3 regions of the Arthrobacter sp. 05N425 genome follow, and region 1 is predicted to be linked to each of the others. Evidence: riboswitches for the same ligand, from Rfam matches in the RefSeq annotation. Region 1 holds a riboswitch; each other region holds the start of a gene.
The links. A riboswitch is a leader RNA that binds a small molecule or an ion and turns the genes downstream of it on or off. The one in region 1 is predicted to bind S-adenosylmethionine.
Positions count from the first base shown of each region.

Region 2: another riboswitch for S-adenosylmethionine. It lies ahead of AC1DGE_RS06765 (aminotransferase class V-fold PLP-dependent enzyme); the one in region 1 lies ahead of AC1DGE_RS03450 (DUF1737 domain-containing protein).
Region 3: another riboswitch for S-adenosylmethionine. It lies ahead of AC1DGE_RS12075 (bifunctional o-acetylhomoserine/o-acetylserine sulfhydrylase); the one in region 1 lies ahead of AC1DGE_RS03450 (DUF1737 domain-containing protein).

Region 1 is NZ_JBFTMU010000002.1:45,703-53,535, reverse strand. It holds gene pabB (aminodeoxychorismate synthase component I) at 1-1,377, shown strand, start outside; gene cls (cardiolipin synthase) at 1,399-2,874, opposite strand; gene AC1DGE_RS03455 (aminodeoxychorismate lyase) at 2,968-3,945, shown strand; SAM riboswitch class IV at 4,067-4,181, shown strand; gene AC1DGE_RS03450 (DUF1737 domain-containing protein) at 4,196-4,513, shown strand; gene AC1DGE_RS03445 (rhodanese-like domain-containing protein) at 4,510-4,956, shown strand; gene AC1DGE_RS03440 (O-succinylhomoserine sulfhydrylase) at 4,953-6,161, shown strand; gene AC1DGE_RS03435 (glutamate--cysteine ligase 2) at 6,158-7,387, opposite strand; gene AC1DGE_RS03430 (UDP-N-acetylglucosamine 1-carboxyvinyltransferase) at 7,449-7,833, opposite strand, start outside.
Region 2 is NZ_JBFTMU010000003.1:248,280-256,112, forward strand. It holds gene AC1DGE_RS06755 (Nramp family divalent metal transporter) at 1-256, opposite strand, end outside; gene AC1DGE_RS06760 (class I SAM-dependent methyltransferase) at 352-1,143, opposite strand; gene AC1DGE_RS06765 (aminotransferase class V-fold PLP-dependent enzyme) at 1,216-2,643, opposite strand; SAM riboswitch class IV at 2,678-2,791, opposite strand; gene hisN (histidinol-phosphatase) at 2,881-3,693, opposite strand; gene rsgA (ribosome small subunit-dependent GTPase A) at 3,762-4,877, opposite strand; gene aroA (3-phosphoshikimate 1-carboxyvinyltransferase) at 4,861-6,249, opposite strand; gene AC1DGE_RS06785 (DoxX family protein) at 6,257-6,805, opposite strand; gene AC1DGE_RS06790 (sigma-70 family RNA polymerase sigma factor) at 6,996-7,833, shown strand, end outside.
Region 3 is NZ_JBFTMU010000008.1:18,727-26,559, reverse strand. It holds gene AC1DGE_RS12085 (MFS transporter) at 1-1,299, opposite strand, end outside; gene metX (homoserine O-acetyltransferase MetX) at 1,471-2,637, opposite strand; SAM riboswitch class IV at 2,649-2,764, opposite strand; gene AC1DGE_RS12075 (bifunctional o-acetylhomoserine/o-acetylserine sulfhydrylase) at 2,949-4,265, opposite strand; SAM riboswitch class IV at 4,328-4,443, opposite strand; gene AC1DGE_RS12070 (VOC family protein) at 4,656-5,294, shown strand; gene AC1DGE_RS12065 (CPBP family intramembrane glutamic endopeptidase) at 5,422-6,198, opposite strand; gene AC1DGE_RS12060 (histidine phosphatase family protein) at 6,279-6,935, shown strand; gene AC1DGE_RS12055 (phenylacetate--CoA ligase family protein) at 6,932-7,833, opposite strand, start outside.

The DNA of each region.
Region 1 (7,833 bases):
GGCCGGGACGGCGAGGACGGCCCGGACGGCCGGGCCTGGGCCCGGGAGGCCGCCGAACGCAGCCGCTTCAGCATCCTGGCGGACGACGGCGGCAGCTACGGCCAGTCGGTCCGGCACCGCTCCGGCCGGACCCGGGTGCGTGTCGGCAACGCCACCGTGCAGACCGAGGGAGGGTTCTTCCGCTGGCTAGACGGGGTCTGGGGGCGCCGGGCCCTGCGCGCCCCGGAGGGCTACCCGTGCGAGTTCACCCTCGGCTGGCTCGGCTACCTCGGTTATGAACTCAAGCGCGAGACGGGCGGCAGCGACGTCGAAGCCGACACCCCGGATGCCAGCCTGATCTTCGCCGGCCGCGCCGTGGTGCTGGACCACCGGGAACGCACGGCGTGGCTGCTCGCCCTCGACGCCCCGGACGCCGGCGACTGGCTGGCCGCGGCACGCGCGGCCGTCGCGGCGGCGGCCATGGACCTGGAGCCTCCCGGCGGCACGCCCGGCGGCGCCGCCGGGAACACCCGGGCCGCAGAGTTCAGCGCCCGGGACACCGAAGCCGCGTACAAGGCCAAGATCGCCGCGGCGCAGCACGAAATTACCGAGGGCAACAGCTACGAGGTCTGCCTGACGACGGCGCTGACGGCCACCGCGGCCGCCGGGGAGCTCGATCCGTGGCAGGCATACCTGGCGCTGCGCCGTCGCAACCCGGCACCGTTCGCGAGCTACCTGCGCCTGGCCGGCCTCACCGTCGCCAGCACCTCCCCGGAGCGCTTCCTGCGGATCGCCGCCGACGGCGCGATGCGCGCCGAGCCGATCAAGGGCACCCGGCGCCGGGCTTCCGACCCCGCCCGCGACGAGCTGCTGCGCCGCGAGCTGGAAACTTCACCCAAGGACCGGGCCGAGAACATCATGATCGTGGACCTGCTCCGCAACGACCTGAGCCACTTCGCGGTGCCCGGCTCCGTATCGGTCAGCAGGCTGTGCGCGATCGAAAGCTACGCCACCGTCCACCAGATGGTCAGCACCATCGATGCGCGTCTCCGGCCGGGCATGCCGCGGGCCGAGGCCGTGGCGGCCTGCTTCCCCGCTGGCTCCATGACCGGTGCCCCCAAGGTCAGCACCATGGCCATCCTGGACCGGCTTGAGACCGCACCGCGGGGCGTCTATTCCGGGGCGATCGGCTACTTCTCGCTCAGCGGGGCCACCGACCTCGCGGTGGCGATCCGGACCCTGGTGGTGGCTGCGGGCGCGGACCGGGGAACCACACTCAGCCTCGGCGTCGGCGGCGCCATCACCGCGGATTCCTCACCCCAGGAGGAGTACGAGGAGATCCGGACCAAGGCCTTCGGCGTGCTCTCGGCGCTCGGCGCGGAGTTCCCGGCGGGCTAGTCCACGCGTGAGCCGGCCTGGCTACTGCAGGGTCGACGTGAGCCGGGCGACGTTGTCCACGTACTTGACCCCCATGGGCCGCTTCATCCAGTCCTCGAGCGTCAGTTCCCTCGAAATGCCGCGGTACGTGTCCTCGACGGCGCTGATCCGCTGCACGATGTCCTCGCCCAGGAGCATCACCGAGACCTCGAGGTTCAGCGAGAAGGAGCGCATATCCATGTTGCTCGAACCCAGCACGGCAACCTCGTTGTCGATCGTGAAGTGCTTGGCGTGCAGCACGAACGGGGCCTTGTAGAGGTAAATCCGCACCCCGGCCTCCAGCAGCGCCTCGTAGTAGGACTGCTGGGCGTGGTGGACCAGGAACTGGTCGCCCTTTTCCGAGACGAAGAGTTCGACGTCGACGCCGCGCTGCGCCGCCGTCGTCACCGCGTAGAGCAGCGAGTCGTCCGGGACGAAGTACGGGCTGCAAATGGAGATCGTGCGCTGCGCCGAGTAGATCAGCGTGTTGAACAGGCGCAGGTTGTTTTCGGTGATGAAGCCGGGACCGCTGGGCACCACCTGGGCGGTGATGTTGCCGGCGTGCAGTTCGGGCCGGTGGGCGAGCTGGTGCTCCAGGGATTCGTCGGTCTCACTGAGCCAGTCGGTGGCGAAGACCACGTTGAGGGTGGTGACGATCGGCCCGCGCAGGCAGGCCATCAGCTCGACCCATTCCCGGCCGATCTTGCGGTGCCGCGGGTTGTTGTAGGACGGTTCGATCAGGTTCTGCGACCCGGTGAAGGCGACCTCGCCGTCGATCACCATGATCTTGCGGTGGTTGCGCAGGTCCGGGCGGCGCCACTGGCCGTGCACGGGCCGCAGCGGCAGCATGGGCCGCCAGCGGATCTTGCTGGCCTTGAGCCGGGCGATGAGCTTGCTGTACCCCTTGATCCGCAGGGTGCCCAAGTGGTCGAACAGGAGGCGGACTTCGACGCCGCGCTCGGCGGCCTCTTCCATCGCCGTCAGCAGGTCATCCGTGATGTGGTCCGAGCTGAGGATGTAGAACTCGGCGTTGATAAAGGACTCGGCTTCGCGCACGGCCGCCGCCATCGCCTTGATCGAATCCGGGTAGCCGGGCAGGAGCTCCACGTGGTTGCCGTCCACCATGGGCAGGGAACCGAGCGTCTTGTTCAGCTCCGCTGCGGAGGACACCCATTCCGGGCCCTCGTACTTGCTTTCCACCATGGCCAGTTCCGACGTCCCGGCCCGCACCCGGGTGTTCACCGCGTCCTGCTGCGCCCGGCGCTTGCGGGAGAGCCGGAAGTTGCCGAAGAGCAGGAAGAGGACCACGCCTACGGCCGGAACGAAAAAGATGATCAGGAGCCAGGCCATGGCCGTGGTGGGGCGGCGGTTGCCCGGGATGATGCCGAGGGCAACGACCCGGATACCGAGGTCGATGACGGTCAGGATCAGGATCACCCAGGACGGAAGTGACCCCGCCAGCGAAAATGGCCACAGCACAGGCAAACCCCTCAAGCTCCAGACCCGCGGAACAGTTCCGGAACGGGCAACCCGCACAGCTTATCCCGACCCGGGCCGCACTAAGCTGAAGGCATGACTACCCCCGCCTCTGTTCCAGCCCGCGCGACGGTGCTGGTGTTCCTCGATCCCGCGTTTGAGAAGGGCCGCGTCGCCGACTCGTCCAAGCCGCAGCTGATGGCCACCGACCAGGGTGCCACCCGCGGCGACGGCGTTTTCGAGTCGCTGCTGGTGGTGGGGGGACGCCCGCGCAAGCTGCAGGCCCACCTGACCCGGCTGGCCGGCTCGGCGCGCGCGCTGGAGTTGGACATCCCGGCGGAGGACGCCTGGCGGCGCGCGATCGAGACCGCGGTCAGCGAATACCGCGGCCGGGCCGCCACGGCGGTCGGAGCCGCCGGCGACGGGGCCGGCGGCGCGGACGAGGTCGTGGTGAAGCTGCTCGCCAGCCGCGGCGTGGAGGGCGCGGCCACGCCGACGTGCTGGGTGCAGGCCTCCCCGCCGCCGGAAGCCGGCCGCCGGCAGCGCGAGACCGGCATCGACGTCATCCTGCTGGACCGCGGCTACGACAGCGAGGTGGGCGAACGCGCCCCGTGGCTGCTGCTGGGCGCCAAGACCCTGTCCTACGCGGTCAACATGGCGGCGCTCCGGTACGCCCACCACCAGGGCGCGGACGACGTCATCTTCACCTCCGCCGACGGCCGGGTCCTGGAGGGCCCGACGTCGACCGTGCTGCTGGCGCACCTGGAGACCAGCGACGACGGCGCCGGCGGCGTCCGCACCGTGCGCCGGCTGATCACTCCGCAGCTGGACAGCGGAATCCTCCCGGGCACCTCGCAGGGCGCCCTGTTCACCGCGGCCAAGGCCGCCGGGTGGGAGCTAGGCTACGGCCCGGCGGTACCTGCCGATCTGTACGACGCCGACGCCGTCTGGCTCATCTCAAGCATCCGGCTCCTCGCCCCGGTGAACCACATCGACGGCAAGGAGATCGGCACCCCCGAACTGCGGCGGCAGCTCACGGCCGAGCTCAACGCACTGTTCGCCACGATCGAGTAGGAGCCGGCCGGTCCCGGGTGATGCTGCTCCGCCCCCGGAAAGGTGCCATGCCAGCGTCCGCGTGACTTAACATGACGACGCCGCCGGTGCCGCCGGCGTCGTAAGTGCTACGTTTTTGGGGAGTAATGAGACCCGGCGCCAAGCCCTGACTGGCCGGTCGGCAACCCTCCCTTTCGCGGCGGGGTGCCTCAGGTGAATACTCGGCATATCGACCATTCGAGCTGCAAGCGTGAAAGTAAGGAGATCCGTCGTGCCCGACGCATCCGCACCCGCTGTGCCCGCCACAGCCCCCGCCCAATCCCCCGCCGCACCCGGACCCGCCGAGGAAAGACTGGCGTACCGGCTGTTCACCGGGCCCGATGACCGCAGCTTCTGCGAGCGCGTTTCGGCCGCCCTGGCCGAGGGCTACGTCCTGCACGGCAGCCCCTCCGCCACCTTCAACGGCAGCACCGTGATCGTGGCCCAGGCCGTCGTGCTGCCGGCCGCGATCGCGAGCGCCGACGCCGCCGTCGCCAACGCGGTGGATGAGCTCGACGGCGCCGAGTTCACCGGCGAGGGCCACGCATGAGTTACGCCGGAGACCTGAGCCCGCAGGAAGCCTGGGCCAAGGTCGGGGCGGGCGCCATCCTGGTGGACGTCCGCACCGAGGCGGAATGGTCGCAGATCGGCGTCCCGGTCACCGGGGCCGGCACCGAAGACCGGCAGGCTCCGCTCTTCGTCCAGTGGACCCTGGCCGGCGGAGCCCCCAACCCGCGTTTCCTGGAGCAACTGCAGCAGCAACTCCAGCGGCAACTGCGGCAGCACGCGCCTGGCGCCACGGCGGCCGAGCTCATCTTCCTGTGCCGTTCCGGCGCCCGCTCGGTCGCCGCCGCGAACGCCGCCACGGCGGCCGGCTTCACCGCCTACAACGTCCTCGAGGGCTTCGAAGGCGAACCGGGCCCGACCGGCGCCCGGACCGTGAACGGCTGGAAGAACCACGGCCTGCCGACCAACCTGGAAAGCACTAAGTGAGCTTCAATCCCAATGCCCAGGGCTGGAGCCCGGACACCCAGGCCGTCCGCGGCGGACTCGACCGCACCGGGTTCCAGGAAACCACCGAACCGATCTTCCTGAACTCGGGCTTCGTCTACGAATCCGCCGCCGCGGCTGAGCGCGCCTTCACCGGCGAGGACGAACGGTTTGTCTATTCCCGCTACGGCAACCCCTCGGTGGCCACCTTCCAGGAACGCCTCCGGCTGTTGGAGGGAACCGAGGCGTGCTTTGCGACGGCGTCGGGCATGTCAGCGGTGTTCACCGCGCTCGGGGCATTGCTGGGGGCCGGCGACCGCGTGGTCGCCGCCCGCTCGCTCTTCGGATCCTGCTTCGTCATCCTCAATGAGATCCTGCCGCGCTGGGGCGTGGAGACAGTCTTCGTGGACGGCCCGGACCTAGAGCAGTGGCGGTCGGCGCTGGCCGTGCCGACGACGGCCGTGTTCTTCGAATCTCCCTCGAACCCCATGCAGGAAATTGTGGACATCGCCGCCGTAAGCGAACTGGCGCACGCCGCCGGTGCGACCGTGGTGGTGGACAACGTCTTCGCCACTCCCCTGCTGCAGCGGTGCGGGGAGCTGGGCGCGGACGTGGTCGTGTACTCCGGCACCAAGCACATCGATGGCCAGGGCCGGGTGCTCGGCGGCGCGATCCTGGGCACCCGGGAATTCATCGAGGGCCCGGTCAAGCAGCTCATGCGCCACACCGGCCCGGCATTGTCCGCCTTCAACGCCTGGGTGCTGAGCAAGGGACTGGAGACGATGGCCCTGCGGGTGAACCACTCGTCCGCCTCGGCGCTTCGGCTGGCCGAATGGCTGGAGGCCCAGCCCGCGGTCAGCTGGGTTAAGTACCCGCTGCTGCCGTCCCACCCGCAGTACGAGCTGGCCGCCAGGCAGATGAAAGCCGGCGGCACGGTGTTGACTCTGGAGCTTTCGCCCTCGCCCGGCCGCTCCGCCAAGGAAGCCGCGTTCGCGCTGCTGGACGCGTTGCGGATCATCGATATTTCCAACAACCTCGGTGATTCAAAGTCCCTGATCACCCATCCGGCCACCACCACGCACCGCGCCATGGGCCCGGAGGGGCGCGCGGCTATCGGGCTGAGCGACGGCGTCGTGCGGCTCTCGGTGGGGCTGGAAGACGTCGAGGACCTGATCCGCGACCTCGGGCAGGCGCTCAAGCAGGTCTAGCCCCGGCGCACCCGCGAAAGCACGGGGGCCGGTTCTGACATTCCCTCGGCGTCCGCACCGTGCATCGTGACCCGCACGGCATGGGCGACGACGGCGGCCAGGCCGGCGTCGTCGGAGGGGGTGTCCAGCCCCGGAGCGCAGAGCGCCTGGCGCTGCAACTGCGAGCCCGTGCCGTGCGCCAGGACGCGGTCCACGCCGCGGCGCACCAGGTCCAGCTCCCCTTGCTCCGCCAGGACGGGGGCCACGAAGTCGACCAGGGCGTGCGCCACCTCGCCGGCGGGAGCGGGACGGAAGCTGCCGAAGTCCAGCAGCTCGCCGCGCAGCCCGCAGTTGCTGGCCTGCCACGCGGCCATTTTTAGCAGGACCGTCGGCACCGGGGCCGGATCCACGCCGTCGCGCCACTCCCGGCTGGCGGACTCCACGAGGGCGCGCACCAGCACCGCGATCAGCGCCGCGTCCTCCGCCCGCAGGCAGACATCCGCGACCCGGACCTCCACAGTGGGGTGGTGGCGGGCCAGCCGGGCATCAAAATAGATCATCCCTTCGTCGAACAGCACCCCGCTTTCCAGCAGCCTCGTGACCACCCGCCGGTAGACCGGAAGGCTCCCAAATATCATGGAGGGCCCCGCCGCCGGCCAGCGGTTCCAGGCCTGGGTGCGGTAGCTTTCGAAGCCGGTCTCCGTCCCGTTCCAAAAGGGTGAGTTGGCGCTGAGCGCGATCAGCACCGCCAGTTTGTCCCGGATCCGGTCGAGGACGGCGACGCCCTCCTCGGGGGACTCGATGAAGGTATGGACGTGGAAGCCGCACGTCAGCTGCTCCTGCACCGTAAGGCCGAAGCGCTTCTGCATGGTGGCGTACCGCGGGTTGGGCGTCGTGTGGGTGGCAGCTGCCAGCGGCGATGTGGCCAGGGCTGCCACCCGGGCTCCGTGCATCCGGGCTACGCGGCCCGCGAAAGCCCGGGACTGCCTGATTTGCTGGAGCAGCGCGCTGTGGTCAAGGCAGGGCACGGTCTGGGTCTCGATCTGCTCCAGCTTGAGCTCGAAACTGAAGCCCGAGTCATCGTGGTTCGGATCCGCGGCAGACGCCGCCGTGGCGTCGGCAGACGCCGCGGCCGCTGCCGCGGTGGCGGGTTTCAGTCCGCGCAACAGTGCGTCGGCCAGTGCCAGCGGGACCCCGGTAACGGGATCCACGATCAGCAGTTCCTCCTCTACGCCAAAGGTGCGCATGCAACCATTGTGCGTCAGCACCCGCCCCGGCGCGCTACCCCAAAATCGCCGCTCAGACGATTCAGTCCTGGAAATACTCGATCTTGGCGCCGATGGTGTTAAGCCGCTCGGCCAGGTCCTCGTAGCCGCGTTCGATCACGTAAATGTTGCGCAGCTCTGACACACCACGCGCGGCGAGCATGGCCAGCAGCAGGCAGGCAGCCGGGCGCAGGGCCGGCGGGCAGCCGACTTCCGCGGCCCGCCACTTGGTGGGCCCGTTGACGTAGATCCGGTGCGGATCCAGCAGCTGGACCTGGGCGCCCAGCTTGTTCAGCTCGGTCAGGTAGATGGCCCGGTTCTCGTAGACCCAGTCATGGATCATCGTCTGGCCGTGGGCGTTGGCGGCGATGACGGCGAAGAACGGCAGGTTGTCGATGTTCAGGCCGGGGAATGGCATCGGGTGGATC
Region 2 (7,833 bases), on a different contig from region 1:
TGACGATGCCGAGCTTGGCGGACTGGTACTGGACCAGCACCGCCATGACGTTGGCGGCGACGAGGACCCAGACGAGCAGATAACCGTACTGTGCCCCGGCCGTCAGGTTGGCGGCGACGTTGCCGGGGTCCACATAGGCGATGGCAGCCACGAACGCCGGGCCGAGCAGGCCCAGCAAAGCCCGGCGGCTACCCCTGATCCTGCGGGCAGGCGGTTTCCCCGCGGGCAGGGGTTCGTGTCCGGCTACGTCCAGCACTGCGGGCTCCCAAGAAGTTCCTGAGTGCCTACAAATATAAGTTAGGCACACCGAAATAATAGGCGCCGCGGCGTGGTCAGTGCAATGCGGGAACCTCAGGCTTTGACGGCACGCCAGCTTTGCGTCAGGTAGGGAAGCGGCAGGAGCTGCCCGGCAGTGTGTCCTAGGTGCTCGTGCAGGTACCAGTCGAGGTTAGCGAGCACCTTGGCCCTGGTGCTCTCGCCTGCCCGCAGGTAGTAGCTGCGGGATTTGGTCAGTTCCATGACGTCCTGCGTGGTTACTGGATCCTCCCAGCGGGTGAGATGACTCTCCAGCCCGATGAATTCCGGTCCCAGCGGCGGCGTGAAGTGGGGCTTGTGGACGTCCCCCGCATGCATGATCCGGGACAGCCTGTGCACCCAGGGGACCGAGGTGTCGAGCTGGTTCCAGATCAGGCCGAGAACGCCGTGCGGCCGCAGGATCCGAGCCGCCTCGGTACTGGCCAGCAGGGGATCGCACCAGTGCCAGGCCTGGGCCACCGTGACCAGGTCGAAGGCCCCCGAAGCCAGCCCGGTGTGTTCGGCGGTACCCTCGACGGCGGCGACTTCCGGGAGGGCGCGGCGCAGCTGGTCGAGCATGTCCGGGGACGGATCGACGGCCACGGTCCTGAGCCCCCGTTGGACCAGGAGCGCCGTGAACTTACCGGTCCCGGCGCCCAGGTCGGCGGCGTCGTGGGCCCCGGCCGGGATCAGCCAATCGGCCGAATCCGCCGGATAGCCGGGCCGGACCCGGTCGTAGTGCTCGCCGCCGTCCTGGAAGCTCTGCCCGAGCTCCCGCCGCCGCTGGTGCTGCAGTTTTGGGCCACCCTGCAGTCCGGGGTGGTGCAGTTTGGGGCCGCCGCGTGCCACGTGCGATCTCCTTCGGCAGCTCTGGTGCGTACCTGTCGAATTTACCGCACGCGGCCCGGGCTGCGCTGCCGGTCAGTCGACGGAGCAGGGGGCTGCGCCAGCGGTGCCAGGCGTGTTCGGCGCCCAGTGCGGATAGCTGCGCGTGTCGTTGGCCGGCACCCAGCGTCCGGCGTCCACGACGTAGTCCCAGCCCAGGCCGTTCCGCCGCAGCTCCTGGAGCCCGGCGAGCAGCCGCTGCGCGTCGTTGAGCCGTGAGCCGAGGCCGAAGCTGGCCCGGAGCGAACCGGCGGGCAGGCCGAGCCGTTTTAGCAGCGGGTGGGCGCAGAACCGGCCGTCGCGCAGGCCTATGCCGTGCTCCGCGGACAGGTATGCGGCGACCAGGCCTGCGTCGTAACCGGCGACCGAGAAGTTGACCACGCCGATCGTCCCGGGGCCGCCTTCCCGGCCGGTGTCCTCGAAGATGTGGTGGACCGTTACGCCGTCGATCCGCTCCAGCCCCTCGACCAGGAAGGAACGGATGGCGTCCTCGTGGGCGTGCCACTGCTGCTCGTCCAGCGCCTCGATAACCTGGCTGGCGCGGGCCAGCGCGGCCGCGCCCAGGACATTGGGGGAGCCGCCCTCGTGGCGGGCCGGCCCGGTGGTCCAGCTGACGGCGTCGAGTCGTGCGTCCCGTACTGCGCCGCCGCCAGCCAAGTGCGGGGTGCCGGCGTCCAGCCAGTCCGGCCGGCCCACCAGCACGCCGGCGCCGAACGGGGCGTAGAGCTTGTGGCCGGAGAAGGCGAGGTAGTCGACGTCGTCCGCGGCGATGTTGATGCGGCGGTGCGGGGCCAACTGGGCCGCATCGACGGCGATCCGGGCGCCGAATTCGTGCGCCAGCGCGGCCAGCTCACGGATCGGCAGGATTTCGCCGGTGACGTTGGACGCGCCGGTCACGGCGAGCAGGCTTACTCCGCCGAGGGCGAGTTCCGCCCGGAGCCGCTCCACGGTGCCGGCCAGGGTGGGCGCCGCGACGACGCTGCGGTGCGGGACGTTTTGCCAGGGCAGCAGGTTGGCGTGGTGCTCGATGTCGAGGTAAAGCACCTCGCCGGTGTGTCGGCCGTCGTCGACGGGCAGGCAGCCGGCCAGCAGGTTCAGTGCGTCGGTGGTGTTCCGGGTGAAGATCACGGAGTCATCCGGACGGCCGCCGACGAACCCGCGGACGATGTTCCGGGCGTTTTCGTACACCGAGGTACTCAGTTGGGAGGCGTAGCCGGCGCCGCGGTGCACGCTGGCGTAGTACGGCAGGATCTCGTTCAGGTAGGCGGACACCACGGACAGCGCCGGGGCGGAGGCTCCGTAGTCCAGGTTGGCGTACCGGACCTGGCCGCCCTGGATCAGGGGGGCCAGGATTTCGGCGCCGGAAACCGCGGACAGTGGCCGGCGGGCGGCGTCGAAGCGTGCGTCGGTGAACTCCGGGCCGCCGGCGCTGGTGGTGTGGGTGGGGATGGTGGCAGTCGTCATGGGACCTCGCTCGAAAAGGACCCCGCACACAGGGGATCCGCGCTTGCCGGGTCCGCTCCGGACCGGCCAGGTCGTCACCCGGGGCACCCCGCCGCGAATGGAGGGTTGCCGGCCAGCAAACCGGGGTTTTGCGCTGGCACTCGTGACCTGCTTCGAGCCTAGGACATGGCCGGTCGCACGGAAAAGGGAGGGCGGAATATGAAGCGTAGTGTTACGGGCTGCCTCGGGCGTGGCCGGCTAGAGCAGGTCGTCGAGGCCCGGGTTGAGGCGCTTGAGGACTTCGGAGTGCAGGATCGAGTTGGTCGCCAGCGCGTTGCCGCCGAAGGGGCCGTCCTCTCCCTCGAGCGAGGTGAAGCGGCCGCCGGCCTCCGTCACGATCGGGACCAGCGCCGCCATGTCGTAGAGGTTGAGTTCGGGCTCGCAGGCGATGTCGACGGCGCCTTCGGCCACGAGGCAGTAGGACCAGAAATCGCCGTAGGCGCGGGTACGCCAGACCTCCTCGGTGAGTCCGAGGAACTCGTCGAGGTTGCCGCGCTGCTTCCAGCCGCCGAGGCTCGAATAGGACAGTGACGCATCGGCGAGCCGGGAGACGTTGGAGACCCGCAGCCGGGTCGCGGCGGCCAGTGAGCGGCCCATGTAGGCGCCGGCGCCCTTTGCGGCCCACCAGCGCTTGCCCAGTGCGGGGGCGCTGACGACGCCCACCACGGGTTCGCCTTCGTCGACGAGGGCGATCAGGGTGGCCCAGACCGGGACGCCGCGGACGAAATTCTTGGTGCCGTCGATCGGGTCGATGATCCAGCGGCGCGAACCGTGGCCGGAGCTGCCGAACTCCTCGCCCAGGACGGCGTCGCGCGGGCGGGAGCGGGACAGCTGCCCGCGGATGGCTTCCTCGGCGGACTTGTCCGCGTCGGTGACGGGGGTCAGGTCCGGCTTCGTCTCGATCCGAAGGTCGAGCGCCTTGAAGCGGCTCATGGTCTGGGAATCTACGGAATCTGCCAGTACATGGGCAAGGCGCAGGTCATCGTTGTAGCTCGAAGCTGGTTGGCTCATGCTTCCAAACTACCGTCAAAACGCGCCGCGGACCGGGAGGCCACGTCGCTGCCGCCAAGTAGACGCGGCTATGAGACGCTGCCGAGTTCCTTGGTGTCCTGCGCTTCCAGCCGCGGATCGGTGCCCAGCAGCCGGCGCAGCGACGCGAGCCGGGCCGGGCCGGACGGGCCCGCGTGGCCGCCCTGCACCCAGGCGTCCACGCCGCAATTGACGGCGGTGGCGTCGTGCTTGCAGCCCCGCTCGCAGTCATCGGTGCCGGGCGCCAGGTCCGGGAAGGAACGCAGGATCCTGTCCGGGTCCACATGGGCCAGGCCGAAGGAGCGGATGCCCGGGGTGTCGATGATCCAGCTGCCCGCAGGCGCATCGCTGACCTTCAGCGCCAGCGCGGAGGAGGAGGTGTGGCGGCCGCGGCCGGTGACCGCGTTGACGCCGCCGGTGGCCCGTTCGGCGCCGGTGAGTGCGTTCACCATGGTGGATTTGCCGACGCCGGAGTGGCCCAGCATGACGGTGACCTTCCCGTCGAGGTAGTCCCGCAGCTGCGACACGGCGGCCTTGTCCAGCCGGGCGGACAGGCCGTCATCGGAGCGGGCGTCGATGCCGGAGGCGGCCGAATCCGCGGTTTTGGAGATGATCACCGGGAAATCCAGGTGCTGGTAGTTGGCCAGCAGCTCGGCGGGGTCCTTGACGTCGGCCTTGGTGACGAGCAGCAGCGGTTCGATGCCGGCGTCGTAGGCGGCCACCAGAGCGCGGTCGATGAAGCCGGTGCGGGGTTCCGGGTTGGCTGCGGCCACGACAACGACGAGCTGGTCGGCGTTGGCGACGACGGCGCGTTCGATCGGGTCCGTGTCGTCCGCGCTGCGGCGCAACAGCGTCCTGCGGTCCTGGATCTTGACCAGCCGGGCCAGGGTGTCGGGTTCGCCGCTGACGTCCCCGACGAGCGAGACGAAGTCCCCGGCAACTACGGGGTTGCGGCGCAGCTCCCTGGCCCGCGCCGCGATGATCTTGCGTTCGTCGGCGGTGCCCTCGCCGACGACGGCGGTGTAGCGTCCGCGGTCCACGGTGACGATCCGGCCGGTGACGGCGTCGTCGTAGCTGGGCCGGTCCTTGGTGCGGGGGCGGGAGCCCTTTTTGTTGGGGCGGATCCGGACGTCGGATTCGTCCCAGGAGTCAGTGCTGCGTGCCACCGGCGGCGTCCTTGTCTGCGGTGCTTGCCTGGCTGAGCATGGCCCCCCACAGCTGCGGGAAGCCGGGCATGGTCTTGGCCGTGGTGGCGATGTCCTCGACCTCCACGTCCGGGACGGCGAGACCGAGGATTGCGCCCGCGGTGGCCATGCGGTGGTCCGCGTAGCTGTGCACGACGCCGCCGTGCAGCTTCGCCGGCCTAATGATGAGTCCGTCGGGGGTCTCTTCGGCGTCCCCGCCAAGGCGGTTGATTTCCGCGACGAGGGCGGCAAGCCGGTCGGTTTCGTGGCCCCGGAGGTGGGCGATGCCGCTCAGCCGGGAGGGGCCGGTGGCCAGGGCACAGAGGGCTGCCACGGTCGGGGCGAGTTCGCTGGTTTCGTCAAAGTCGCCGCCCTTGATCTCCGGGCCGCCGCTCACGGTCAGGGTGCCGTGCTCCAGCGTCACGGTGGCGCCCATGGTGGCCAGGATGCCGCGCCAGAGATCGCCGACCTGGGTGGTCCCGGCCGGCCAGTTGGGGATCCGCACGGTTCCGCGGGTGGCGAGGGCCGCGGCGAGAAACGGCCCGGCATTGGAGAGGTCCTGTTCGATCCGCTGGTCGAAGGCGCGGATCGGGCCGGGGGAAATAACCCAGTGGTTCGGCACCGAGTCATCGACCGCCACGCCCACGCCGCGCAGCACGGCGACCGTCATGTTGATGTGGTCCAGGCTCGGTACGGGCTTTCCCACGTGTTCGAGGTGGAGTCCCTCGGTAAAGCGGGCTCCCGCGAGCAGCAGGGCGGAAACGAACTGCGACGAGGCGCTGGCGTCGATGACGAGGTGGCCGCCGCGGACTTCTCCCGTTCCCTGGACGGAAAACGGCAACGACGACGCCGGTCCGCCGTCGGGGGCGCTAACGGCGACGCCGAGACCGGTCAGTGCCTCGATGATGGTGCCCATCGGCCGGTTTCGGGCGTGGGGATCGCCGTCGAATGCTGAGCGGCCGCGGTGCAGCGCGGCGACCGGAGGCACGAAGCGCATCACCGTGCCGGCCAGGCCGCAGTCGATTGAGGTGTCCGCGGCAGCGGCATCCGGGGCGATGGGGGTGATGTCCAGGTCCGGGCCGTAGGCGCCGTCGCCGGGCACTTCGGTGATGGTGGCCCCCAGCTGCCGGAGGGCCTCGATCATCAGGGCCGAGTCCCGGGAGTGCAGCGGAGCACGGAGCTTGGACGGCCCGTCCGCGAGGGCGGCCAAGATCAGGTACCGGTTAGTCAGGGACTTGGAGCCGGGAACGGTGACGGTGGCGTCGACGGGACGCTCGGCGAAGGGCGCACGCCAATGCGGACCGCCGCCGGCCGGAAGGGAAGGGGCTGCAGCGGTGGGGGTGGTGCCAGTCATTGCCGTCTTAGGCCCCGACAGCGTGGTCGACGGCCTTGCGGACCGCCTTGTCAGCCTTCTTCAGCTTCTTGCCGGTGGTCTTCCGGGCGTCCGCGGCGAGGTGTGCGGTGGTCTTCCGGGCGTCGGCGGCGAGGTGCTCTGCACGCCAGGCCAGGCTCGGCTTGCCCGCGGTGTCCACGGAAGCCAGCAGCACCCCGCCGGTCAGTGAGACGTTCTTCAGCAGCTGCTTGCGCCGGGCGTCGCGGCCTTCCTTGGACGAGATGTCCGCGCTGCGCCATTCAACGTAGCCATTGAGCGCCGAGATCACAGCGAGCACGGTGGCGGCCAGGCGGGAGGCCTTGCCGAGGGCCAGGCACACGCCGGCACCCACCTGGGTGCCGCCGATCACGCGGGCCAGGACTTTCTCGTCGGCCTGGAAGGGGAGGGACTCAGCCGCGCGGCGCAGCAGGGGAGACAGCTGTGTCGCAGTGTCATCCGCATTCTTTAGCTTGTCCATGCCTGCGAGCACGAAACTGGAGGCGAGCATGGGGCGGGCGAGAAAGCGGACAAAGGACATGAATTTCCTCCTGGATGGACGAACCGCGGACGCTGTGCGGGAGAACCGGTTCTAGTCTTGCACTTTTGCGGAATATTTGCCCGTTGTGCGGGGTTGTGCATGACAGATTCCAGCCGAAATGGGGGCGGGAAAACCAGCGCAATAACTATGGGCACGGCCGGTCATCCGGCCAGTGCAGGAAGGCGGAGGTTTGGTTCTGGTTAAAGAATCCGGGCTGCTGGATGAAGCCGCCGCGGACCCGTGGGCCGCGGCCCTGACGGGGGCTTTGAGCACCCGCCGGAAGGTGACAGTAGACTTGAACGCAATGAGCACCATGGATCCGGCCGTTGCGGCCATGCACGAGGTTGCCGGAAACGACGACGCCAAGCCCACCAAGGCAGCCGCCGCCAGTAGTACGGCGCAGGCGACAGCCGCGGACGAGGCCATCGCGGAACGAACAGCCGTGGAAACCGTAGCGGCGGACGGCACCGGCCAGCCGCTGGACACGACTGCCGAGACCACCGACGAGCGCCGCATCCGCTTCGAGCGCGACGCGATGCAGTACGTCGACCAGCTTTACTCCGCGGCCATGCGGATGGCGCGGAATCCCGCCGACGCCGAGGACCTCGTCCAGGAGGCGTACACGAAGGCGTTTTCCGCCTTCCACCAGTACAAGCCCGGAACGAACCTCAAGGCATGGCTGTACCGGATCCTCACCAACACGTACATCAACCTGTACCGCAAGCGCCAGCGTGAACCGCTGCAGTCGAACTCGGACACCATCGAGGACTGGCAGTTGGCCCGCGCCGAGTCGCACACCTCGACCGGCCTGCGCTCGGCGGAGGCTGAAGCGCTGGACCATCTGCCGGACTCGGACGTAAAACGGGCCCTGCAGTCGATCCCGGAGGAGTTCCGGCTCGCCGTCTACTTCGCCGACGTCGAGGGCTTCGCGTACAAGGAAATTTCAGACATCATGAACACCCCGATCGGGACCGTCATGTCCCGGCTGCACCGCGGCCGGAGAATGCTGCGGGACATGCTGGCCGACT
Region 3 (7,833 bases), on a different contig from region 1:
CTTGAGGAAGAACACCGCGACGGCCGTGACGGCGCAGGCGATGAGCAGGTAGATGGCCACCGGGACGGAGGACTTGTACTGGCTCAGCAGCGCGACGGCGATGATCGGGGCGAGCGAACCGGCCACGATCGAGGTCACCTGGTAGCCGAGCGAGACGCCGGAGTAGCGCATCCGGGTCGGGAACATCTCGGCCATGATGGCCGGCTGGCCGGCGTACATCAGGGCGTGGAACAGCAGTCCGATGATGACAGCGGCAAGGATCATGAAATCGTTGCCGGTATCCATCATCGGGAAGGCGAAGAAGCCCCAGGTGGCGCCCAGGACGGCACCGGCCATGTAGACGGGCTTGCGGCCGAAGCGGTCCGAGAGACGGCCGACCACCGGCACCGCGGAGAAGTGGATGAAGTGCGCCACGAGCAGGAGCAGCAGGATCCGGGCGGTGTCGGCGTGGACAACGGTCTTGAGGTAGGTGATCGAGAAGGTGACCACCAGGTAGTAGAGGATGTTCTCCGCGAAGCGCAGGCCCATGGCGGTGAAGACGCCGCGGGGGTAGCGGCGGAAGACCTCGGCGACGCCGTAGCCCTTGTTCTCCGTGACAACTTCCTTTTGTGCCTCGAGGAAGATCGGGGCGTCGCTGACCTTGGTGCGGATGTAGTAGCCGACGACGACGATCACGGCGGAGAGCCAGAACGCCACGCGCCAGCCCCAGCCAAGGAAGTCCGCGGAAGACAGCACGGAGGACAGGATGAACAGCACGGCAGTGGCGAGCAGGTTGCCCAGCGGGACGGCGGACTGCGGCCAGCTGGCCCAGAAGCCGCGGGACTTGCTGGGGCTGTGCTCGGCGACGAGGAGGACGGCGCCGCCCCATTCACCGCCGACGGCGAAGCCCTGGGCGAAGCGCAGGAAGACCAGCAGGGCCGGGGCCCAGTAGCCGATCTGCGCGAAGCCCGGGAGGCAGCCCATCAGGAAGGTCGATACGCCGACCAGGATGATGCTGAGCTGCAGCAGCTTCTTGCGGCCGAACTTGTCGCCGAAGTGGCCAAAGACGATGCCGCCGATCGGGCGGGCCACGAAGCCAACCGCATAGGTCAGGAACGCGGCGAGGATGCCGTCCAGTTCCGTTCCGGAGTTGGGGAAAAACATCTTGCCAAAAACCAGGGTGGCGGCGGAGGCGTAGAGGAAGAACTCGTACCACTCCACTACCGTGCCGGCCATGGAGGCCGTTACTACCTTCTTCAGGCCGGACGTCTTGACGTCGGGCTCCTCTGCGCGCCTTGCGGCGGCGTTTTCCGTGCTCATGCGAACTCCTTCGGTGTCGTCGTCGACACCCTGTGGACCATTAGGTTGACTACGTGTGTGTGAGTTGGAACACACGGCGTCATTCTCCACGAGTATGGACTTCGATCGAGGCAAGCTCAACGACTAATCGCGCAGAGTGCGTCTGCAAAAATGCACACACGGCGGTGCCGGCTAGGCGAAGAAGTTGCCCCGGAGCTGCTCGCTGAGCTGGCCGATTTCGGTCAGGAAGCCGTCGTGGCCGATCGGGGCCTCGATGACGTGCACGGGGACCTCCCCCGGCAGGGCGTCGGCGAGCTCTCGGGATTGGGCGGGAAAGTACAGCCGGTCCGAGTCCACGGCCGCCACGAAGAACTCCGCGGTGGCCAGGGAGACGGCCTGCTCCAGGCTTCCCCGGCCGCGGCTCACGTCGTGGCTCGTGAGCGCCTCGGTGATGGCGATGTAGCTGTTGGCGTCGAAGCGTCGCACCAGCTTGTTGCCCTGGTGGTCCAGGTAGCTCTCCACCTGGTAGCGCCCACGGCCGGCCAGCGACCCGGCCTCCAGCGGGGCCTCGGCCGCCTGGGCGTTGCGTCCGAAGCGCCCGTCCAGCTCGGCTGCGGAACGGTAGGTGATGTGCGCGATCCGGCGCGCGAGGGCCAGTCCGGCGTGCGGTTCCGGGCCGCCGTAGTAGTCGCCGCCGTTGAAGTTGGGGTCCTGGCGGATTGCCAGGGTCTGGGCCTGGGCGAAGGCGATCTGTTCGGCGGTGCTGCTGGCGCCGACCGAAATCACGGCGCATCGCTGCACCCGCGCCGGGTAGGTCACCGCCCACTCCAGCGCGCGCGCTCCCCCGAGCGAGCCGCCGAGCACGGCATACCAGCTGCTGATCCCCAGCGCGTCGGCGAGCCGGGCTTCCGCCGCGGTGCTGTCCCGGAGGGTGACCAGCGGGAAGCGCGAGCCCCAGGGCCGGCCGTCCGGGGCCGGCGTGGAGGGCCCCGTGGAGCCGTAGCAGCCGCCGAGGATGTTGATGGAGACCACGAAGTACTTGCCCGTGTCCACCGGGGCGCCGGGGCCTGCCAGTTCCTCCCACCAGCCCGGTTCCTCGCCGGCGCCGCGGGTCACGTGGGTGTCGCCGGTCAGGGCGTGCTCGATCAGCACCGCATTGGAGGCATCGGCGTTCAGCGTCCCCCAGGTCTCGTAGGCGAGGGTGACCTCGGGCAGGGTGGCACCGGATTCAAGGGCCAGGGAACCGATCGGGAGGTACTGCACCGTCCCGTCGGGAACAGCACCGTCGGGAACAGCGCCGTCGGGAACAGTGGAGGGTTTGCTTTCGGGTACACCCGTGCGGGTGACGGCAATCGTCATGTGAGGACCTAACTTCGCGCTTGCCCGCCGTCAGCTGACCGGCAGGCCAGGTCTTCACCCGGGGCACCCCGCCGCAAATGGAGGGTTGCCGGCCAGCAAGCCGGGGCTGTCACTGGCACTCATGACCTGCGTCGATTCTACGAAACACGGCGGCACAAGCGCGAAGATTGTGACGGCTGTGTGACAGCCGGACCCGTCAACACCGCAGTTTCCCCACCTTTGACAGACGCGCCCGGCGGGTCGCCCCGAAGTGTCGGCGATTCCCGGGGCCATCCCCGCAAAGGTGGGGAAATTCGGCGTGCTGCGTGACCTCAGGCGTTCTTGGCCGCCCGGAAGCCGGCATCGAGGTCCGCGATGATGTCGTCGATGTGCTCGAGGCCCACCGAGAGCCGGACCAGGCCGGGATTGACGCCGGCGACCGCCTGCTGCTCCGGCGAGAGCTGGCTGTGCGTGGTCGACGCCGGGTGGATGACCAGTGAGCGCACGTCACCGATGTTCGCCACATGGGAGTGCAGCTCGAGGGCGTCGACGAAGCGTTTGCCGGCCTCCGCTCCCCCTGCGAGGTTGAACGCGACGACGGCGCCGGTCCCCTTCGGGCCGTACTTGCGGCCGCGCTCGTACCAGGGGCTGGACGGCAGCCCGGCGTAGGCGACGGATTCGACGTCGTCCCTGGCTTCCAGCCATTCGGCCACCCGCAGGGCGTTGGCGACGTGCCGTTCCACCCGCAGGCTCAGCGTCTCGATCCCCTGGGCGATGAGGAAGGCGTTGAACGGCGAGACGGCCGAACCGAGGTCGCGCAGCAGCTGGACCCGGGCCTTGAGGATGAAGGACAGGTTCGCTCCCAGCGCCCCGTCCGCCCCGAGGTCGCGGGCATAGACCAGGCCGTTGTACGTGGGATCCGGGGTGTTGAAGCCGGGGAAGCGCTCCGGGTCCTTGCCGAAGTCAAAGTTGCCGGAGTCGACGATCACGCCGGCAATCGCGGCACCGTGTCCGCCGAGATACTTGGTGGCCGAATGCACCACGATGTCGGCGCCCCACTCGATCGGGCGGATCAGGTAGGGGGTGGAGAGGGTGTTGTCCACGATCAGCGGCACCCCGGCGCGGTGGGCGACGTCCGCGACGCCTTCGATGTCCAGCACGTCCTGGCGGGGGTTGGAGACCACCTCGCCGAAGAACAGCTTGGTGTTCGGCTGCACGGCATCGCGCCACTGCTCAAGGTTGTCCGGGTCCTCCACGAACGTCACCGAGATACCGAACTTCTTCAGCGTGTGGGCCAGCAGGTTGTAGGTCCCGCCATAGAGGCTGGGGCTGGCGACGACGTGGTCCCCCGCCTCGGCGATGTTGAGGATCGCGAAGGTTTCGGCGGCCTGGCCGGAACTGAGCAGGAGCGCCCCCAGGCCGCCCTCCAGGCTCGCGACCCGCTGTTCCACCGCGTCCTGGGTGGGGTTGCCGATCCGGGTGTAGATGGGGGCGAGCTCGGCGAGCGCGAACCGGTTGGCGGCGCTCTCCGCACTGGGGAAGACGAACGACGTCGTCTGGTAAATCGGCAGCGACCGCGCGCCGGTGGCGGAGTCCGGCTCCTGGCCGGCGTGGATCTGGCGGGTTTCAAAGGACCAGGCGTTGGACATCGGAGAGCTCCCTAATGACTGGGCACAGGCCGCCCCTGGCCTCTGGGGCCGGAACGGCTCTGGCGCCGCGCTTGCCTGCCGGCGGACGCCGGCGGGCCAGGTCTTCACCCGGGGCACCCCACCGCGCAAGGAGGGTTGCCGGCCAGCAAGCCGGGGCTCGATGCTGGCGCTCATGACCTGGCTTCAGTCTACGAACGCGCCATTACGCCTGGATAGCTTTGTGACGAAAATGAAGAACGGCCCCACCGCCGCCCGGCGCACGCCCGGGAGCCGGAAAGTGCCGTGGTTCTGGCCGGGCAAATCCGCGCGGTGAGCTCGGGAAAATGACATCCCATCACGGTAAGGGCAGCCTAAGCTGAGAGCTCCATCACAAAGTGCCAAGATGAGGGCATGCGCATGGATCACGTCTCTTACGCCTGTGAACAAGATGGCCTGGCTGCCACCACCGAACGTATTGCGACCGCCCTCGGGGTCGAAGCCGTCAAGGGCGGAATACACCCCCGGTTCGGGACCCGCAACATGATTATCCCGCTTGCCGGACACAAGTACCTCGAGGTCGTGGAGGTCCTGGACCACCCGGCCTCCGACAAGGCGCCGTTCGGGCAGGCAGTCCGCGCCCGCTCGGCCGCCGGCGGTGGCTGGATGGGCTGGTGCGTCGAGGTTGACGACCTGGCACCGTTCGAGGAGCGGCTGGGCCGCTCCGCCGTCAACGGCAACCGCAAGTTCCCCGACGGCCGCGAACTGGTCTGGAAGCAGATCGGCATCCTGGGCCTGATCGCGGATCCGCAGGTCCCCTACATGTTGAAGTGGGAAGGCGACCCCGCCCTGCACCCGTCCAACGCCTATGAGAGCAACGTGAAGATGTCTGCCCTCACGATCGCGGGCTCGGCCGAGCGGGTCACCGAGTGGCTGGGTGAACCGGTCGAGAAGCCGCTGGAGGACGTGGACGTGAACTGGCTGGCCCCGCACGGGACGCCGGGAATCCTGTCCGTCACCTTCGAAACCGATTCCGGAGCCGTCACGATCTGACGCTTCCTGCCCGAAAAACTTCGGCCGCCAGCAGCGGGTGCCAATGATGCCACCCACCGCTGGCGGCCGAAACACTTTAACCCGTCGCCGGCGGCGGGCCACTGGAGGCAACGCGGGTTATGCCTGCTCAGCCCAGGCCGATCGCCTTGCCGAAGAGGCTGAATCCGACGAAGGCCACGATGTCCAGCAGCGCATGCGCAATCACCAGCGGCATCACCCGGCGCGTCTTCGTGTAGATCAGCGCGAAGATGACGCCCATGACGGCGTTGCCGATGAACGGCCCGAAGCCCTGGTAGAGGTGGTAGCTGCCGCGCAGCATCGAACTGGCGAAGATCGCCAGCGGCATGCCCCAGCCGAGCTTGCCGAGCCGGTCCAGCAGGTAGCCCACCACGATCACCTCCTCCACGATCCCGTGCCGGATCGCGGAGAGGATCAGGACCGGCACCGTCCACCAGTAGGAGTCCAGTGCGCTGGGGATGATCGCCGTCGTGATCCCCAGCGCCCGCCCGGCCGCGTAGAGGCCGAGCGACGGTATGCCGATCAGGGCAGCGAGGCCGAGGCCCTGGAGCAGGTCCTTGCCGGGCCGGGCGAAGTTGAAGCCCAGCTTCCGGAACGCCGAGCTGCCCGTGCCGGCGGCCATGCCGGCGGGCCGGAGTTCGGTCAGGAAATAGATCACCAGCACCACCGGGACCAGGGCGAAGATGATGTCCAGGAACTGGTACGTGAGGTCGAAATACTCCCGGCTGCTTTGCGAGCGGTTCAGCGTCGAGGTGCCCTGCGCCAGCGGCGCCCTGGTCATCTTGTCCAGCAGCTGCACTACCGAGTACACCGCCGACTGTCCGAGGGACAAGCCCAGGACAATCCAGACTTCTAGCCGCAGCCGACGGCGGGAGGGAACCAACATGGTTCTATCTTGCCTGCCGTTGCCGGGAGTTGACTGCAAGTGCCTATGCTTGGGCTGTGAGTGCGCCCGGGAAAATCATCATGATCCGGCATGGCCAGTCCGCCGCCAACGCCGACACCTCGATCTACAACCGGGTGCCCGATTACCGGATCCCGCTGACCCCGCTCGGCGTCGAGCAGGCCACGGCCGCGGGCGAGCAGCTGCGGCGGGAGCTGGACGGGCAAAGGGTGTGCGTCTACGTCTCCCCCTACCTGCGGGCCTACCAGACCCTCCAGGCGCTCCAGCTGGGCTCCCTGATCGAACGCGTGATCGAAGAGCCGCGGCTGCGCGAACAGGACTGGGCGAATTTCCAGATCGCCGGGGACATCGAGGACCAGAAGGAGCTCCGCAACGCCTACGGCCACTTCTTCTACCGGTTCCGGGAAGGCGAATCGGGCTCCGACGTCTACGACCGGATCTCCTCGTTCATGGAGACCCTCTACCGGCACTGGTCCAAGCCGAACTATGCGCCGAACGCCTTGTTCGTGACGCACGGGCTGACCATGCGGCTGTTCTGCATGCGCTGGTTCCACTGGTCGGTGGAGTACTTCGAGTCGCTGAACAACCCGGACAATGCCGAAATCCGGACCCTGCTGCGCACCCGGCAGGGCAAGTACGAGCTGGACAAGCCGTTCAGCCAGTGGGAGGACCGCCGGGTGGACGAGACCGTGCTGGACGCCCCGCCTATGTTCTTCTAAGGGATGTTCTTCCAGACGCTGTCCGGGGCGGGCCTCAGGGCGATGACCTGGTGGAACTTCCCGCTCGCGCCGGTCTGATCCGGTGCTTCCTCCGCCCGGACCAGTTCCACGTTCGCCAGGCCCTGGGCGGCCAGGAACCCGGACAGCTTCGCCGCCACGTCCTGCCACACCGCGTCCGCCGCGGCGCCCGGCTCCAGCTGGAGCCGCACCCGCAGCGCCGCCGGACCGGACTGGACCAGCTGGCAGCGGTGGACGCCCGGCGCGTCGTCGATGGGGGCTGTGATGGCGAGGGGCAGGACACTCACCGTGCCGCCGCGGCCGTTGTCCAGGTGCAGGACGTCATCGTGCCGGCCGGCCACCCGGATGGCGGGCAGCGGGTTGCCGCACTCACAAGGGCCGGGCTTGGCGACGACGGAGTCACCGAGGTCGTAGCGGATCAGCGGCTGGACCCGGTTGGCGAGATTGGTCAGCAGCACCGTGTGGGACGGCTCCCCCGGGGGCGTGGGACCGTAGTCCTCCTCGACCGGTTCCAGGATGACCCAGTCACTGTTGACGTGCAGCCAGCCGCGGGGGCAGTCCAGGGCGATCGGGGTGAACTCGGAGGCAGCGTAGACATTGTGCACCGCGCCGCCCAGCGCCGCGGCCAGGCGCTCCCGGTCCCCGACGGATTCGCCGCTGGACTCCACAATCACGGGCCGGATGTGCAGCCGGCCCGCGTCCTGTTCCTCGGCCAGCAGTTCGAGGGCGCTGGGGTAGGCCACCAGCAGGGCCGGGTCGAAAGCGTTAAGCGCCTGCACCAGCGTCTCCAGCGGTTGCTGCACGGAGAACATGCGGTAGGCCCGTCGGCGGCCCCGGCTGCGGCGCCGTTCGGACTCGAGCCAGACGGCCCCGGCGAAGT